DNA from 3 places in the Luteococcus japonicus genome. Region 3 is predicted to be linked to each of the others. Evidence: riboswitches for the same ligand, from Rfam matches in the RefSeq annotation. Region 3 holds a riboswitch; each other region holds the start of a gene.

Region 1 (3,262 bases), 450 kb from region 3:
GGTGTCCTCAACTGGCTGGAGGGTGTCTGGCTGGATGGCGAGGATGCCCTGGCGATCGGCGCCTGGCACCGCGCCGGAACCACACCCCACCACGCCGAACGTGCGTTGGAGGTGGCCGTGGTGCGGCTGCCGCGGGTCAGCAATGCCACCGATGTCGATGCCCTGGCCGCCGAGCCGGGCGTGCACGTGACGGTGACCGCGGACCCGGCCGTCTGCGCCCGCGCGGACCTGCTGGTGCTGCCCGGCACGCGCGCCACCATCGACGACCTGGCCTGGTTGCGGGCCCGGGGGATCGACCGGGTGGTGGCCCAGCGGCATGCCGCCGGGCGCGCGACCCTGGGGATCTGCGGCGGCTACCAGATGCTCGGGAAGCTGATAGTCGACGAGGTGGAACAGGCCTCGACAGGCTCGGCCACCGGGAAGCCCGCCGCCGGCCGCAGCCCCACGACGCACGAGCCTGTCGAGGGGTTGGACCTGCTGCCGCTGCGCGTCGACTTCCACCCGGGCAAGGTGCTGGCCCGCCCCACCGGTAGCTGGCAGGGCCACCAGACCATCGGCTACGAGATCCACCACGGCCGCCCGACCACCCTCGCCGAACCCGACGAGCGCTTCCTGGACGGGATGCGGGTGGGCCCCACCTGGGGCACCCACTGGCACGGGGCGCTGGAGCACGACGAGTTCCGCCGCGCCTGGCTCACCCGCGTCGCCGACCAGGCGGGGCATCCGTGGCGTCCCACCGCAGACGCACCGGGATTCGGTGCCTTGCGGGAACGAATGATCGAGACATTGGCCGATGCCATCGAGGAGCAGCTGGACGTCGACGCCCTGCTGGCCCTCACCCACCCCACCCCAGAGGAGAACTGACATGCAGGGCACCCCACCGGTCAAGGACGAGAAGCTCACCACCCGCCAGCTGCGCCACCAACCGCGGCTGATCGTCAACACCGGCGACGGCAAGGGCAAGTCGACGGCCGCCTTCGGGATGGCGCTGCGCGGCTGGAACCAGGGCTGGAGCATCGGCGTGTACCAGTTCGTGAAGTCGCCGAACTGGCGCACCGGGGAGAAGGCCGCCTTCGCCGCGCTGAACGAGGTGCACGAGCAGACCGGTCAGGGCGGTCCGGTGGAGTGGCATGCGATGGGTGCCGGATGGACCTGGCTGCGCTCCACCAAGGAGGTGGACCACGTCGCGATGAGCAAGGAGGGCTGGGCGCGGATCAGCGAACAGCTCGCGAACGAGACGCATGATCTGTACGTGCTCGACGAGTTCAGCTATGTGCTGGCCAATGGCTGGCTCGACGTCGACGAGGTGCTCGAGACCCTGCGCAACCGGCCCGGCACCCAGCATGTCGTGATGACCGGTCGACGGATGCCGCAGCAGGTGCTCGACGCCGCCGACCTGGTCACCGAGATGACCAAGATCAAGCACCCCTTCGACACCGGCGCCAAGGGGCAGGCGGGCATCGAGTGGTGAGTCCCCGTTCCCGCTAGGCTGGTCGCAGCCCACGGCCCAGGAACCCGGTGAGATCCCGGGGCGGTTCCGCCACTGTGAAGCCCTACGAGGGCAAGCCAGACACTGGACGTCGGGTGAGTCCATGCCCACGTTCCGGAGCGAGAACTCCGGGGGAGGAGACGCGCCGATGCGCATCGCCCTGCTGTCCACGTCCGACACCGACCTGCTCTCGGCCCGCGCCAGCGGCTCCGACTACCTGTTGGGCAATCCGTCCCGCCCGATGCACCAGGAAATGGCCGACGAGGTCGCCGGGTGCGACCTGGTGGTGACCCGCATCCTGGGCGGCCCACAGGACCTGTGCGAGGGCTTCCGCCGCATCGCCGACACAAGGCCGATGGTGGTGCTGGGCGGCGAGCAGGAACCCAGCGCCCAGCTGATGGAGCTGTCCAGCGTGCCGATCGGTGTCGCCGCCCAGGCCCACCGCTACCTGGCCGAGGGTGGCCCCGCCAACCTGCGCCAGCTGCACGCCTTCCTGTCCGACACGGTGCTGCTCACCGGTGAGGGTTTCGAGCCACCGCACCCGGTCCCGGCCTGGGGTTGGGCGGCGAGGGAGCAGGAGCCCGGGGCGCAGGAGCTGCCCACGGTGGGCGTCCTCTACTACCGCGCCCACGAGGTCAGTGGCAATGCCGCCTTTGCGCACGACCTGGCCGACGCGATCGATGCGACGGGGCTCGCGGTGGGGCTGCCCATCTTCGCGGGCTCGCTGCGGCAGGCCCCCGACGAGCTCTACCAGGCGTTGGCGAGCCTGGATGCCCTGGTGGTCACGGTGCTCGCCGCTGGTGGTTCCTCCCCGGCCAGCGCCCAGGCGGGCGGCGATGACGAGGCGTGGGACGTCGCCCGGATGGCGGAACTCGACATCCCGATCATCCAGGGCCTGTGCCTGACCAGCAGCCGCACCGAGTGGCAGGACAATGACGAAGGCGTCACACCGCTGGACTCGGCCACCCAGATCGCGATCCCGGAATTCGACGGCCGCATCATCGCCGGCCCCTTCAGCTTCAAGGAGTTCGACGACGAGGGTCTGCCCCGTTATGTCGCGGACCCGGAGCGCTGCACCCGGTTGGCGCGGCTGGCCGTCAATCATGCCCGGCTGCGCCACACGCCCAACCGGGACAAGAAGCTGGCGCTGGTGCTGAGCGCCTACCCCACCAAGCACGCCCGGATCGGCAATGCGGTGGGCCTGGACACGCCCGTCTCGGCGATCCGCCTGCTGCGTCGGCTCCGCGAACAGGGCTATGACCTGGGTGGCGACAATGAGGTGACCCGGATCGTCGACGGCTCCGACGGCAGCCCCGAGGCCGAGACCCGCGCGGGTGATGCGCTGATCCACGCCCTGATCGCCGCCGGTGGTCAGGACGAGGAGTGGCTCACCAGCGCGCAGCTCACCGACGCGCACGTGCGGATCACGGCCGAGCAGTACCGCGAGTGGACCGCCGACCTGCCCGTCGAACTGCGCGACCGGATGCGGGAGGCCTGGGGCGAGGGACCGGGCAGCCTGTTCGTCAATGACGACGGGGAACTGGTGCTGGCCACCCTGCAGGCCGGCAATGTGGTGATCCTGATCCAGCCGCCGCGCGGCTTCGGCGAGAACCCCGTCGCGATCTACCACGACCCGGACATGGCCCCCAGCCACCACTACATCGGCGCCTATCGGTGGCTCGAGCACGGCTTCGGCGCGCACGCCGTGGTGCACCTGGGCAAGCACGGCTCGATGGAGTGGCTGCCGGGCAAGAATGCGGCGCTGAGCGCAGC
Region 2 (3,262 bases), 440 kb from region 3:
TGGCGGCCCCCCGGCCCGTCCCTACGCATGAGAGCACCGCCATTGAAGCCATCTCGGACCATGACCGGCAAGTCGTACGTCATATTCCTGCACCATGGGATGAGTCTTCAATCACCTGCTCGCGAGCGGCTGCCGGGAGGAGGACAGGGGATGGGCATGATCAATCTGCAGGACCTGGAGTGGGGCGACGTCATCCACCAGGGCGACGGCGTGGTGGTCTGTGAGGCCGAGTTCGAGGGCGACGGGGTTGTCGTGAAGCGTTGGCAGCAAGGAGTTCTGGATGACGAGCTCGTCGCCCGCCGGCTGCTGCACGCGGTGGGGATCCCCTCTCGTGAGCTGCTGGGCTGCGGCGACGGATGGATGGTGCTGGAGGACCTCTCCCAGAGCATGTGGCGCCCCGTGGGGGACGGCGATCTGGCCAGTGCTCGAGTGGTGGAGGCTCTCGCCGCCTGGCTGGTCCAAGTCCATGGCATCGCGCCGGAGGGCTTGTCCGGATCCGTCGAGGAGGACCTCCTGTCGCCGGTGATGCTGGCGCTGGCGGCCGAGGCGGGGGAGGTCTCGGCGGATGAGCTGGCCCGGCTGCGGCGGCACCTCACGCAATGCCTAGGGCCGGGGGAAGCGCTCGCACTGGGCGGTGACGTGTTGGCCAACCTGTGGGTGCTCGGGGATGGGCTACGCGCCATGTCCGACGGGTTGCAGGCCAGTCACCGAGGTCATCCGGCGACGGACCTCGTGCTGATCAGCGAGGAACTGGGCGTCCTGTCGGACCACTTCCTGGCTGCCTACTGCCGCCATGCCGGTCTTGGCCGTCGGCAGGCCGACGCCTGGGTGGAGGCAGCCGGTGCGCGGGCCGTGCTGGTCCGTTGGGTGGCAACGGTTGTCTCCGGGGGAGCCGTGGATCCCGAGTTGGCGGCGCAGCTGCAGACTGCTATTGTTCATTGCTGTTGCCGGTGACCCCGGTGCTCACCCTGTCCGGGTGGCGGAATGGTAGACGCGCTAGCTTGAGGTGCTAGTGCCCGTAAAGGGCGTGGAGGTTCAAGTCCTCTTCCGGACACACTCTCAAAACCCCGGTTGACCAGGCAAGACGGTCAGGCGGGGTTTCTCTTTGCCCTCATTCTTCCCGCTGGCGCGTCATGTTGACGCTGGCCGTGGCATCACCCACTGCCCCTAGTGCTGGTTCCCTGCAGTTGCCACTGCATCTGGTGGTTGGTGCAGGGAGACAACAGGGAACCCGGTGAAAATCCGGGACTGCCCCGCAGCGGTATGGAGGAACGACCGACGACATCAGCACTGGCCCTTGGCTGGGAAGCGTCGTCCACTAGGAACACACCCCACTGGGTGCCCGCCTCCGAGTCCGAATACCTGCCAGCACTCCGGGCGGCACGCCCGGAGCAACCGACCGTCGGTCTCGTGGGAGGACCGGGTGCGTCTTGAAGCTCCCTGCCTGCGCGGCCCTGTGTGCTTCGAGGAGAGAGCATGTCGATCATCGTCTACATCAAGCCTGCCTGCGTGCAGTGCACTGCCACCTACAAGGCCTGACCAAGCACGGACTGGACTACGAGTCGTGGATCTCAGCCGGGACGAACAGGCCCTGCGCACAGTGACCGCGATGGGTCACCTGCAGGCCCCCGTCGTCGTCGACGGCGACGAGAGTTGGTCGGGTTTCCGTCCGGACCTGATCAAGCAGGCGGCCCTGCGGAGTGCCGCAGGGCGCGCATCCCCGTGCGCCTCGTCTACTTCTCCTCCGCCTCCCCGAACACCCATCGCTTCGTGCGCAAGCTGGGCCTGGAAGCCCAGCGCATCCCGCTCCACAGCCACGAGCCCGCCCTGCAGGTCACACACAGCCCTTCGTGCTCGTGGTGCCCACCTATGGCGGTGGCGAGGCGGGCGGTGCCGTTCCCAATGTCCCGCTGATCGACCGTTTCGAACTCAAGGGCACACCCGACGACGTCGAGCGAGTGCTGGAAAGGCTCACCACCTCATGGCCACCACCTTGCTGACCGACACGGGCGCCGAGACCATTCGCCGCGACCAGACCGATCATCACGCCCTCAACGCGATGCTGAACCTCTACGACGAGCAGGGCCACCTGCAACTCGATGCCGACAGGCAGGCGGCACACCAGTACTTCCGCCAGCACGTGAACCAGAACACCGTCTTCTTCCACTCGTTGGAGGAGAAGCTGGACTACCTGGTGGCGGAGGGCTACTACGAGGCCCCGGTGCTGGCAGCCTACGACTCGGCCTTCGTGATGTCGCTGTTCATGCTCGCCCACGCCGTGGAATTCCGCTTCCCGACCTTCATGGGCGCCTTCAAGTACTACACCTCCTAAACGCTCAAGACCTTCGACGGAAGCCGCTACCTGGAGCGCTTCGAGGACCGGGTGTGCATGGTGGCGCTGACCTTTGCTGCGGGAGACACGCAGTTGGCCGAGGCCGTCGTGGACGAGGTGATGGTCGGCATGTTCCAGCCCGCGACCCCGACCTTCCTCAATGCTGGCAAGGCACAGCGAGGGGAGCTTGTCTCCTGCTTCCTGCTGCGCGTCGAGGACAACATGGAGTCCATCTCCCGTGCGATCAATGCCTTCCTGAAGCTGTCCAAGCGTGGCGGCGGGGTGGCGCTGTCCCTGACCCTGTCCCTCGGGGTCGTGGTCCCGGACATCACCTTCCAGCTCGCCCGCGACAACGAGGACATGTAACTGTTCAGCCCCAACGACGTCGAACGGGTGTACGGGAAGGCCTTCAGCGAGGGCAATGTCACGGACTCCTACCGCGAGATGGTCACGATGCTCGACACCATCCAGGGCGCCGTGGGCGCCGTCTCGCTGATCCCCGACGCCCGGACCCCGCACGAGGAGGCCGTCTACACCAACATCGCCTTCATGGAGTCGGTGCACGCCGAGAGCTACAGTTCGATCTTCTCCACGCTCATCTCCACCGCGGAGATCGACGAGGCCTTCCGCTGGAGCGAGGAGAACCGGAACCTGCAGCGCAAGGCACGGATCGTCCTCGACAACTACTACGGCGACGATCCCGAGATGCGCAAGATGGCCTCCACCGTGCTGGAGTCCTTCCTGTTCTACTCGGGCTTCCATGCACCGATGTACTGGGCCAGCCGGGCACGGCTGACCAATGCCGCCGACCTGATCCGCCTGATCATCCGCGACGAGGCCGTCCACGGCTACTACATCGGCTACAAGTACCAGCAAGCGCTCAAGGACGCCTCGCCCGAGCGCCGGGAGGAGCTGAAGGAGTACACCTTC
Region 3 (3,262 bases):
CTCGAGGTGGGGATGCACCCCGCCACGCTTGGTCGTGATCACCTGATAGGTGGCGATCGTCACCGGCCGGATCTCCTTGCGGCTGCCGGAGTACTCGCCGATTTCGTCGGGGGTCAGCGTGGTGCGGCGCAGCAGCTCGTCGCGCCACTGCCGCGCACTGACGGTGTTGGTCACCAAGATCAGGGTGGTGGCCTGCGCGAGGGCCATCGCATCGGCTCCGACGATGGTCTTGCCCGCACCGCAGGGGAGCACGACCACCCCGGAGCCGCCGTTCCAGAAGCTCTCGGCCGCCTGCCGCTGGTAGGGGCGCAGTTCCCACCCGTCCTCGACGAGGTCGATGGCGTGCTTCTCTCCGTCGACGTAGCCGGCCAGGTCCTCGGCCGGCCAGCCCAGCTTGAGCAGCACCTGCTTCAGGTTCCCGCGCTCCGACGGGTGCACGATGACGCTCTCGTCGTCGATCCGGGCCCCGACCAGGCCCTTGACCTTAGCCGAGCGCAGCACCTCCACCAGCACAGCATTGTCCGTGCTGATCATCACCAGGCCGTGGGTGGGGTGCTTCTCCAGTCGCAGCCGCCCGTAGCGGCCCATCGTCTCCGTGATGTCCACCAGAAGGGAGCTCGCGACGGGGTAGCGGGAGAAACGCATCAGGACGTCGACGACCTGCTCCGCGTCGTGTCCGGCGGCGCGCGCATTCCACAGGCCAAGGGGCGTGAGCCGATAGGTGTGCACATGCTCCGGGGCGCGCTCCAGCTCCGCGAAGGGGGCGATCTCGACGCGGCACGCATCCGCGTCGGGGTGGTCCACCTCCAGCAGCAGGGTGCGGTCGGACTGGACGATCAGGGGGCCGGGGTTGTTCATCGCCTGCCAGTATCCCCCACTTCCCAAACCGGGGAAGACCCTGCCGGCCGGTACTCCCATGATGTTGGAAAACCCCTTGTGGGGGCGGGGAATCTGGTGAGAATCCAGGACTGACGCGCAGCGGTGAGGATGACGCAAAGGCACTGTGCCACTGGCGAGAGCGGGGAAGGCGCCCGAGCGGAGGAGTCCGAGTCCGAAAACCTGCCAACGCGAGGTACGGCAAGGACCCGAAGGAGCTGTTGGGCAAGGATGGATGGTTCACGACGGTGGTGGCCCCCGCCACCCAGCACGGCGCAGTTGATCACCGAGGTTTCGGAGTAGGTCACGGCACAGGCCGGGCCCGCTGCTTTGTGTGCAGTGGGCCCGGTGCCCTATCCTTGGCTTGTTGCCTGGCGAGGGAACCGGAGTATTCCGGGGCCGTGATCGACGTGGTGCTGAGCGAGAGCTCGTCTCCTCCCTCGTGGGCGTTTACGTGATCTGGACGTCCCAGAGACGAAGGTTGAGGAAGACCGCAATGGCCACCAATGAGCTGAAGATTTTCGCCGAGAAGCGCACCGAGTTCGGCAAGGGCGCTGCCCGTCGCATCCGTCGCGCTGACAAGGTGCCCGCCGTGCTGTACGGCCACGGCATGGAGCCCGAGCATCTGACGCTGCCCGGCCACGACATCCTGCTGGCCCTGCGCACCGCCAACGTGCTGCTGAGCCTGGACATCGCTGGCGAGAAGGAGCAGCTGTGCCTGCCCAAGCAGGTCCAGCGCGACCCGATCAAGGGCTTCATCGAGCACGTCGACCTGCTGCTGGTCAAGCGCGGCGAGAAGATCACCGTCGAGGTGCCCATCGTCCTGACCGGCGAGGCCGCCTCCGAGACCACCGTCAACCAGGACCTCACCGCACTGGCCCTCGAGGTTTCCGCCATGAACATCCCCACCGAGATCGAGGTCTCCATCGAGGGCCTGGAGGCCGGTGCGCAGATCAGCGTGGCCGACATCACCCTGCCCGAGGGCGCCACCTTCCACGGTGAGGCCGCCGAGACCCTGATCGTCGGCATCAATGCCGCCGAAGAGCTCGACGAGGGCGCCACCGAGGGCGACGAGACCGCGGGTGCCGAGGTTGCCGCCGCTGAGGGCGAGTCCGAGGGCGAGTGACCAGCTGGCTCGTGGTGGGGCTGGGAAATCCCGGCCCCACCTACTCCAACACCCGGCACAATGTCGGGTTCATGGTCGTCGACGAACTGGCCCGCCGTGCGCGGGCCAGTTGGTCGGCTCCTCGGCTGATGCGCGCCGAGGTCGTCGAGACACGGATCAGCTCCGCCGGGGTGGGCGCTCCGGGGCTGGATGCCCACAAGGTCGTGCTGGTCAAGCCGCGCACCTTCATGAACGAGTCCGGACAGGCCGTCGGCAAGCTCGCGGGATTCCACAAGGTGGCTCCCTCGAATGTCATCGCCATCCACGACGAACTTGATCTTGACTTCGGCCAGCTCCGGCTCAAGATCGGTGGTGGCGACAACGGTCACAACGGGCTGAAGAGCCTGCGCAAGCACCTGTCCACCGGGGACTTCCACCGGGTGCGTTTCGGCATCGGGCGTCCCCCGGGACGGCAGGCGGCCGCCGACTATGTGCTGGCCCCCATCCCCTCCAGCCTCAAGCTTGATCTTGAGATCGAGGTCGGCCGGGCCGCTGATGCCGTGGAGAAGCTGGTCCTGGACGGCCTCGAGGCCGCTCAGAACCGTTACAACTCCTGAGCCCGGACCGTCGGTCAGGCGGCGACGAGGCGGGCAATGACCCGCGGCGGGGGAGTGCGCAGACTGCCCAGCGTGGGCAGCACGGTGCAGGCCGTCGTCGCGACCCAGATCACCACGCCCACCCAGACCATGGTCTGCGCAGGGGCCGCTCCCAGGCTCTCGTCGAGTGCCAGTTCCGCGACCGCTGCCGGGCCATCATCAGCAGGGCGGACAGACCACCCGCCACCGAGATCGCCAGAGGGGCACCGAGCAGGAGCAGCAGGCCGGGCAGGTCATTGCCGGCGAGCTCCCGCCCTCCTCCATGGCCTCCAGCGTCGCCTGGAAGGACTGGCCCAGACACATCATCGAGAACAGCAGAGACATCGTGACCATCACGGGGGCCACCGTGCGTTCGAGACGGTCCATCTTGCCCAGCACCGTGTTGCGCGCCAGGTGCCATGTTCCGCTGCGGCCGGGCACCAGCTTGGTCCAGCCGCGCGTCAGTAGCCCCGTCGTGACCGGAGAGTCCTTGGCCATGAAGGTTGCCAACAGGGGATCAGGAAGAAGGTGGCCTGCATGACGCTCTGCAGGGCGAACTTCTCAGCGTCCATCGTGCGCACCGTGGGGGGTGGCCCAGAAGATCAGTCCCACCAGGGCAGCGATGACCAGGCACCAGATGACGCGT

The links. A riboswitch is a leader RNA that binds a small molecule or an ion and turns the genes downstream of it on or off. The one in region 3 is predicted to bind cobalamin.
Region 1: linked by a shared signal. The riboswitch ahead of cobN (cobaltochelatase subunit CobN) and the one ahead of EDD41_RS13145 (50S ribosomal protein L25/general stress protein Ctc) in region 3 are both predicted to bind cobalamin.
Region 2: linked by a shared signal. The riboswitch ahead of EDD41_RS17660 (class Ib ribonucleoside-diphosphate reductase assembly flavoprotein NrdI) and the one ahead of EDD41_RS13145 (50S ribosomal protein L25/general stress protein Ctc) in region 3 are both predicted to bind cobalamin.

Annotation. Positions count from the first base shown of each region.
Region 1 is NZ_RKHG01000001.1:2,327,319-2,330,580, reverse strand. It holds gene EDD41_RS11085 (cobyric acid synthase) at 1-864, shown strand, start outside; gene cobO (cob(I)yrinic acid a,c-diamide adenosyltransferase) at 866-1,471, shown strand; cobalamin riboswitch at 1,460-1,596, shown strand; gene cobN (cobaltochelatase subunit CobN) at 1,593-3,262, shown strand, end outside.
Region 2 is NZ_RKHG01000001.1:3,213,179-3,216,440, forward strand. It holds gene EDD41_RS15310 (phosphotransferase family protein) at 157-954, shown strand; tRNA gene EDD41_RS15315 (tRNA-Leu) at 971-1,054, shown strand; cobalamin riboswitch at 1,161-1,384, shown strand; gene EDD41_RS17660 (class Ib ribonucleoside-diphosphate reductase assembly flavoprotein NrdI) at 1,851-2,000, shown strand; gene EDD41_RS17665 (hypothetical protein) at 1,982-2,332, shown strand; partial or broken gene EDD41_RS17900 (ribonucleotide reductase N-terminal alpha domain-containing protein) at 2,348-2,497, shown strand; gene EDD41_RS17905 (hypothetical protein) at 2,534-2,698, shown strand; gene EDD41_RS18250 (DUF5703 family protein) at 2,726-3,262, shown strand, end outside.
Region 3 is NZ_RKHG01000001.1:2,774,163-2,777,424, forward strand. It holds gene EDD41_RS13140 (DNA repair helicase XPB) at 1-858, opposite strand, end outside; cobalamin riboswitch at 907-1,081, shown strand; gene EDD41_RS13145 (50S ribosomal protein L25/general stress protein Ctc) at 1,373-2,002, shown strand; gene pth (aminoacyl-tRNA hydrolase) at 1,999-2,598, shown strand; gene EDD41_RS13155 (hypothetical protein) at 2,797-3,114, opposite strand; gene EDD41_RS16625 (P-loop NTPase family protein) at 3,219-3,262, opposite strand, start outside.